DNA from 2 places in the Enterobacter sp. JH25 genome. Region 1 is predicted to be linked to the other one. Evidence: riboswitches for the same ligand, from Rfam matches in the RefSeq annotation. Region 1 holds a riboswitch; the other holds the start of a gene.
What was found. A riboswitch is a leader RNA that binds a small molecule or an ion and turns the genes downstream of it on or off. The one in region 1 is predicted to bind thiamine pyrophosphate.
Positions count from the first base shown of each region.

Region 1 (3,520 bases):
CCCTGCTTCACGTCCTCTTTGTTTGGCAGCCCGAGGTGCTCTTTCGGCGTCACGTAGCAGAGCATGGCGCAGCCGAACCAGCCGATCATCGCCGCGCCGATCCCGGAAGTGAAGTGGTCATAGCCCGGCGCAATATCGGTGGTCAACGGCCCCAGGGTGTAGAACGGTGCTTCGTGGCAGTGCTCCAGCTCCTCGGTCATGTTGCGGCGGATCATCTGCATCGGTACATGGCCCGGGCCTTCAATCATCACCTGCACATCGTACTCCCAGGCGATTTTGGTCAGCTCGCCCAGCGTGTGCAGCTCGGCAAACTGCGCCTCGTCGTTCGCGTCACGGATGGAGCCAGGACGCAGGCCGTCGCCCAGCGACAGAGAAACGTCATAAGCGGCGCAGATCTCGCAGATTTCGCGGAAGTGCTCGTAGAGGAAGTTTTCCTGATGATGGGAAAGGCACCATTTCGCCATAATCGAACCGCCGCGTGAGACGATACCGGTCAGACGTTTCGCCGTCATCGGCACGTAGCGCAGCAGCACGCCCGCGTGAATGGTGAAGTAGTCCACGCCCTGTTCCGCCTGCTCCAGCAGCGTGTCGCGGAACGCTTCCCAGGTGAGGTTTTCGGCGATACCGTTTACCTTCTCCAGCGCCTGATAAATCGGGACGGTGCCAATCGGCACCGGGCTGTTACGCAGGATCCATTCGCGGGTTTCGTGAATGTAACGGCCGGTGGAGAGGTCCATCACCGTGTCCGCGCCCCAGCGCGTTGACCAGACCAGCTTTTCCACCTCTTCTTCGATGGAAGAGGTGACGGCAGAGTTGCCGATGTTGGCGTTGACCTTCACCAGGAAGTTGCGGCCGATAATCATCGGCTCGGATTCCGGGTGGTTGATGTTGGCGGGAATAATCGCGCGCCCGGCGGCTACTTCATCACGCACGAATTCCGGCGTGATGTTCTCCGGCAGGCGAGCGCCAAACCCTTCACCCGGATGCTGGTGGCGCAGCACTTCGCTGCGAATGCGCTCGCGGCCCATGTTTTCGCGGATGGCGATGAACTCCATCTCCGGCGTGACGATACCCTGTCGCGCGTAGTGCAACTGGGTTACGCATTTGCCCGCTTTAGCGCGTTTTGGCGTCAGCAGGCCAGTAAAGCGCAGCTCATCCAGACCGTCGTCGGCCAGGCGCGCGTTGGTGTACGCCGAGCTGCGCACGCTCAGTTCTTCGCAGTCGTTACGGGCATCAATCCACGGCTGGCGAAGCTTTGCCAGACCCTGCTGCACGTTGATAGCAACATCAGGATCGCCGTACGGGCCGGAGGTGTCATACACCGGCACGGCTTCGTTGTCTTCAAACTGCGGGTGCTCTTTGCTGCCGCCGATATGCGTCGGGCTGAGCTGGATTTCGCGCATCGGCACGCGGATATCGGCCTGTGAACCGGTGATGTAGATGCGCGTTGAGTTCGGGAAAGCGGTGCCTTCCAGGGTGTCGATGAAGCGTTGTGCGTGTTCGCGCTGTTCGCGGCGGGTCAGTTTTGTTGTAGACATAGCTCATTCCAGATGTGAAGGACATGGCTTGTCAGACGACGGATGAAGCAAGAGAAGATCGCCCGAAGGCGATACAACAGCAGTGTGACTCTTGTTCCCTTCGCAGGTATTAACCTGATCAGGTTCCGCGGATCCCGAATTAACGGTCTCAGCCCGTGCTTTCACACTGGGCACTCCGACAAGAAAAATCCCCCTCCGCAGAGGGGCGAATGGTTGTAAATTACTCGTTAACGATTAAGAACTCAAGCAGGGCGCGCAACGTTATCGCTGGAGCTGATAGTCAGGTTGTTGTCCAGCACGAGGGCGATGAGCTTGTCTTCCAGCGTGAATCGCTCTTCCAGTGCTTCGCCAAGGTCGGAAAGCGCCTGCTGAAACTCAAGATAGTTATCGTGATCGATAGCGTTCTCCAGCGTGGAATCGTAGTAGTCCATGATCTGCTGGGTGTTGGCTTCAAGCAACGGACAGAGTTTACTGGCCGCTAAATACGGCGTTGTCCCTTCCATTTCGCGGATAATGCGTTCATAAAGGTTGAAATGGCCGTCGGAGAGGTAGTCGACCAGGCTCTGACAAAAGTCGTCCAGCGCTTTTTCATTGAGTCGCATAAAGGATTCTTTGCCAGGCTTAAGACCAACCAGATTGTAATACGCCACAAGGAGATGCTTGCGCACATGTAGCCAGCGATCCACCAGGGTGTTACTTCCTCCAACGCGCTCAGTCAGGCTTTCCAGCTGGTTTAACATGGTCGACTCCATAAGGTTTAAAATGGGATCTGCTTATCCAAAATGTAACCACAATGCTAACAACATGTCAGTGAAGCGAAGGTAGTGCAATAGATATGGATCGTATTATTGAAAAATCAGATCTGGGTTGGTGGATCGTCAGCCACGAACAAAAATTATGGCTACCCTCAGGAGAGTTGCCCTACGGTGCCGCGGAAACGTTCGATCTGGTGGGCCAGTCCGCGCTGAAGATCGGCGAGTGGCAGGGCGATCCCGTGTGGTTGATCCAACAGGCGCGCCGTCAGGATATGGGATCCGTACGTCAGGTGCTGGATCTGGACGTCGGCCTGTTCCAGCTGGCGGGGCGCGGCGTACAGCTGGCGGAGTTTTACCGCTCGCACAAATACTGCGGTTACTGCGGCCACACCATGCACCCGAGCAAAACCGAATGGGCGCTGCTCTGCGGCCACTGCCGTGAACGTTACTACCCGCAAATCGCACCGTGCATCATTGTCGCCATCCGCCGTGATGATTCCATCCTGCTGGCGCAGCATACCCGCCATCGCAACGGCATTCACACCGTCCTCGCCGGGTTCGTGGAAGTCGGCGAAACGCTGGAACAGGCGGTGGCGCGCGAGGTGATGGAGGAGAGCGGCATTAAGGTGAAAAACCTGCGCTATGTGACGTCGCAGCCGTGGCCGTTCCCGATGTCCCTGATGACCGCGTTTATGGCGGAATACGACAGCGGCGAGATTGTTATCGATCAGAAAGAGCTGCTGGAGGCGAACTGGTATCGCTACGACGATTTACCGCTGCTGCCCCCGCCGGGAACGGTGGCGCGTCGCCTGATAGAAGATACCGTGGCAATGTGTCGGGCCGAGTATGAGTAGTGTTACACTGACGGACTGACGCAATAAGGAACTGCAAAATGACCGAACTGAAGAACGATCGTTATCTGCGTGCGCTGCTGCGCCAGCCCGTTGATGTCACCCCGGTGTGGATGATGCGCCAGGCGGGACGCTATCTGCCTGAGTACAAAGCCACGCGTGCGCAGGCGGGCGATTTTATGTCGCTGTGCAAAAACGCCGAGCTGGCCTGTGAGGTGACGCTCCAGCCGCTGCGCCGCTTCCCGCTCGATGCCGCCATTCTTTTTTCGGACATTCTTACCATTCCGGACGCGATGGGCCTTGGGCTCTATTTCGAAACCGGCGAGGGGCCGCGTTTTACCTCACCGATCAAAAACAAAGCCGACGTTGATAAGCT
Region 1 covers NZ_CP091319.1:257,427-260,946, forward strand. Annotated here, with positions in the region: gene thiC (phosphomethylpyrimidine synthase ThiC) at 1-1,538, opposite strand, end outside; TPP riboswitch at 1,617-1,726, opposite strand; gene L2Y28_RS01275 (Rsd/AlgQ family anti-sigma factor) at 1,781-2,278, opposite strand; gene nudC (NAD(+) diphosphatase) at 2,374-3,147, shown strand; gene hemE (uroporphyrinogen decarboxylase) at 3,186-3,520, shown strand, end outside.

Region 2 (3,520 bases), 2.0 Mb from region 1:
TTGGGAATTAATCCTACCGGTACCCAGGACTCCTCTATCGATACCGCATCGTCATCCACGTAACGGATGCGCTTAAGCAAAAACACATCGCTTTCCGGCGCAAGGGAAAGATGGCGGGCGATCTCTTCCGGGCACTTCACGATGCGTTTATTGACCCACAGGGTGTTGGGCGTTTTGCCACGCAGCACCACCTGCTGAGAAAAGCCGCGCGCCTCTTTCAGCGAATATTCAAAGATATTGTTGATTTGCGTCCCGTATCCACGCGCGCGGGTAACGACGCCAGCCTCTTCCAGCGCCTGCATGGCTTTACGCACCGTAATACGCGACACTCCGGCCAGCTGGCTCAGATCGCGCTCGCCGGGCAAAATATTACCGTGCGCGAGCACACCGCTGCGCACCGCGTTCTTGACCGTTTCGGCAAATTTCAGATACAGCGGCGTGTTGTCCGGTGCGGCAATTCGTTCCTTGAGTTGAGCAATTAACCGGGTATGCGCTTGTTCCATCTCTGTTTTTCTCTGGCATGAGTTTCATGCCAGTATACGGCTTACCACCATGCATGAAAATGGTGAACCGGACCAATACCGTGACCCACTTCCAGAGAATCGGCTTTTGCCAGCGCGCCCGAGAGCCAGACCTTCGCCTCCTGCACCGTATCCGCCCATGCGGCGTGACGAGGACGCAGCGCCGCCAGCGCCGCCGAGAGCGTACAGCCCGTGCCGTGGGTGTTTTTGGTCTGGACACGTGGCGCGGTGAAACGTTGCGTGCCATCGTGGGTGAAAAGCCAGTCCGGGCTTTCTGCATCATCAAGATGGCCGCCTTTCATCAGCACCGCGCGACACCCCATCGCCAGCAGCGCATTCCCCTGCTCTTTCATCTCACGTTCGTTTTGCGCGTGTGGCGCATCCAGCAGCGCGGCGGCTTCAGGCAGGTTTGGCGTGATCAGCGCAACCTGCGGCAGCAGCTTTTTACGCAGGGTGTCGACAGCCGAGGCGGAGAGCAGCGGATCGCCGCTTTTGGCCAGCATCACGGTATCAAGCACCACGTTTTTTATCTGGTAGTGTTTGAGACGTTCAGCGACCGCTTCAACAATGTCCGCCTCTGCCAGCATGCCGATCTTGGTGGTGTCGATACGTACGTCGCTGAATACCGAATCCAGCTGCGCGGCGACAAAATCCGGGTCAATGCGATACACCGACTGTACGCCGCGCGTGTTTTGCGCAACCAGCGCGGTGATAACCGAGCACCCGTATGCGCCGAGCGCAGAGAAAGTTTTCAGGTCTGCCTGGATCCCCGCTCCGCCGCTGGGATCGGTACCCGCAATAGTCAGGGCATTAATGCGCGTCATACCTGTTCCTCCAGCGCGTAAAGCGCGTCCAGAAACGCGGAGACAAAGCTGCCGGGCCCCCGGCTTTGAGTCAGGGCAACTGACCCTGCGCGCTTCATAAAGCCGCAGGCTGCCGCCGCGTTATCAAGCCTGTCGCCAGGCAGCGAGCAGCAGGCGGCGACGACCGCCGAGAGCGCACAGCCAGTTCCTACCACGCGGGTCATCAGCGGGTCGCCGCCCGCGACCGTACGGGTTCGCTGGCCGTCGGTGATGTGATCCACTTCCCCTGTGACGACTACAACGGCGTGGGTCTGGCGGGCAAGCACCTGCGCAGCGGTCAACGCGCTCGCTGCCGTATCGGTGGAATCGACCCCACGTCCGCCCGCACTCATTCCGGCAAGGGCGAGGATTTCGGAGGCGTTGCCACGAATGGCCGCAGGTTTAAGGGATAATATTTGCTGGCAAAAACGGGTGCGGAACGCCAGCGCGCCAACCGCGACGGGGTCCAGAACCCAGGGTGTGCCCGCGGCTACCGCGCTCTCAATAGCCCGACGCATCGACTGGGCGCGCGGCGCGGTGAGCGTGCCAACGTTGACGAGCAGGGCATCGGCAAGCGCGGCAAACTGTTCCGCTTCCTCGGCTTCGATCACCATTGCCGGGGAAGCACCGAGCGCGAGCAGAACGTTGGCGGTGAAGGTCTGCACGACATCGTTGGTCATACAGTGCGTGAGCGGGGAACGGGTTCGGAATTGATGTAAAACGTGTGAGTCGAGCAGGTCAGGCTGCATGGTTTCGCTCCTGCCGTGCGGAAAGAAGCGATGACCGGGTAGGCATCTGACTTCCCTACGCTGGCATTATCCAGATCAGGTAATACGGGTATTTCTCAGCCTTCAACGAAGAAGGGCACCCCGAGTCAAATAAAACAAAATCAAAATCTTGCGATTAATGCTCCTCATTAATCCCTGGTCAGGATAGTAATGCCAGCGGGAAGACTTGTAAACGGCGAAAGCGGCCCTTTAGAGCCGTGAGTGACAGGATGAGTGACAGTTTGTGTGACACAAGTATCCATCCCTTTCTTAGACTCAAGCCGTCTCGAGTATAAGAATATGCAGGTACACTGAGGATCGCAGGAAGTGCAGCCCCGGTATTACTGACTAATGCTATTTGCCACTATTACGGAATACCGGTTTAAGGTACAAAAAAGCCGGGATGCACGTAAAATGACCAGACACATTTTGGGAAGGAGTCTTCAATGGATATCGCGCTGCTCGACAGGGGCTGGAACAGAACATGGTCAGATACAATGGTGAATCTGGAAGCCCGTAAACTCGTCGAAACAGCAAACCGGCTGTCAGCATTCTATTTGCAAAATGGTCTTACACGTATCAAGTTTGTCGAAGAGATAAGGCAGGTCGTAGAGAAAGAATTTGAAACTGCACGACGGGCCAAAACCGATGAAGAATGCATTGCATGCATCAAAAATCTGCGTGCCGAAAGAGATAATCTACAAGAACAAGAACGCCTGTTAAGAACCAGAGCCGCGCAACTTTATGCAAAGGTCGAGTTTGTCAGGGAAAATAACAAGATAGTCGGGTATGTGATTTCGGCTGTGAATGTGGTGCTTTCAGGGATGGTTTTCTACGGCGGAATGATCATGATCTCGACGATGACCCCTATTGGAGTCCTCGCTGGTGCACTCTTAGTTGCAGATGGCGCTAACGGTATAACTAAAGAAGTGAATAAATTTTTATCTGAAGGACAATCTAACTCTGAAGGTGTGGTCGCTGACAAAGTGATTAATATTGCTCAGTTTATGGGGTTTAAGGCTGAATCTGGTCTGGCTTTTTATAACACTCTAACACTAAGCGCAAACATCTACAGCATTGTTGGATTAGCGCGAAAAGCAGGTGCCTGGCGATTGTTCCGTTGGCTTCCCCACGATTACTACCGTCAAGTCAACACAATGAGCCGCCCCAAGTTAACTATGAAAATAGTAGGCTACGGTATCAAGGCTAAGGTTATTTTTGACCTGCTTTCCACCGAATCACCGAATCATTAGCCCCTGTATTTTCTCCAGAACCGCCAGGATTTGTAAGAAAGGACTGGCGGTTGAACAAAAACAGCAATCAGCATTGCTATGAATAAACCGATCCCGGTTGATATGACGTATTCTATTTCATTTGAAATAATTACCCA
Region 2 covers NZ_CP091319.1:2,959,483-2,963,002, forward strand. Annotated here, with positions in the region: gene L2Y28_RS14180 (GntR family transcriptional regulator) at 1-503, opposite strand, end outside; gene thiD (bifunctional hydroxymethylpyrimidine kinase/phosphomethylpyrimidine kinase) at 545-1,345, opposite strand; gene thiM (hydroxyethylthiazole kinase) at 1,342-2,112, opposite strand; TPP riboswitch at 2,148-2,245, opposite strand; gene L2Y28_RS14195 (DUF4225 domain-containing protein) at 2,577-3,383, shown strand; gene L2Y28_RS14200 (hypothetical protein) at 3,380-3,520, opposite strand, start outside.
Region 2: linked by a shared signal. The riboswitch ahead of thiM (hydroxyethylthiazole kinase) and the one ahead of thiC (phosphomethylpyrimidine synthase ThiC) in region 1 are both predicted to bind thiamine pyrophosphate.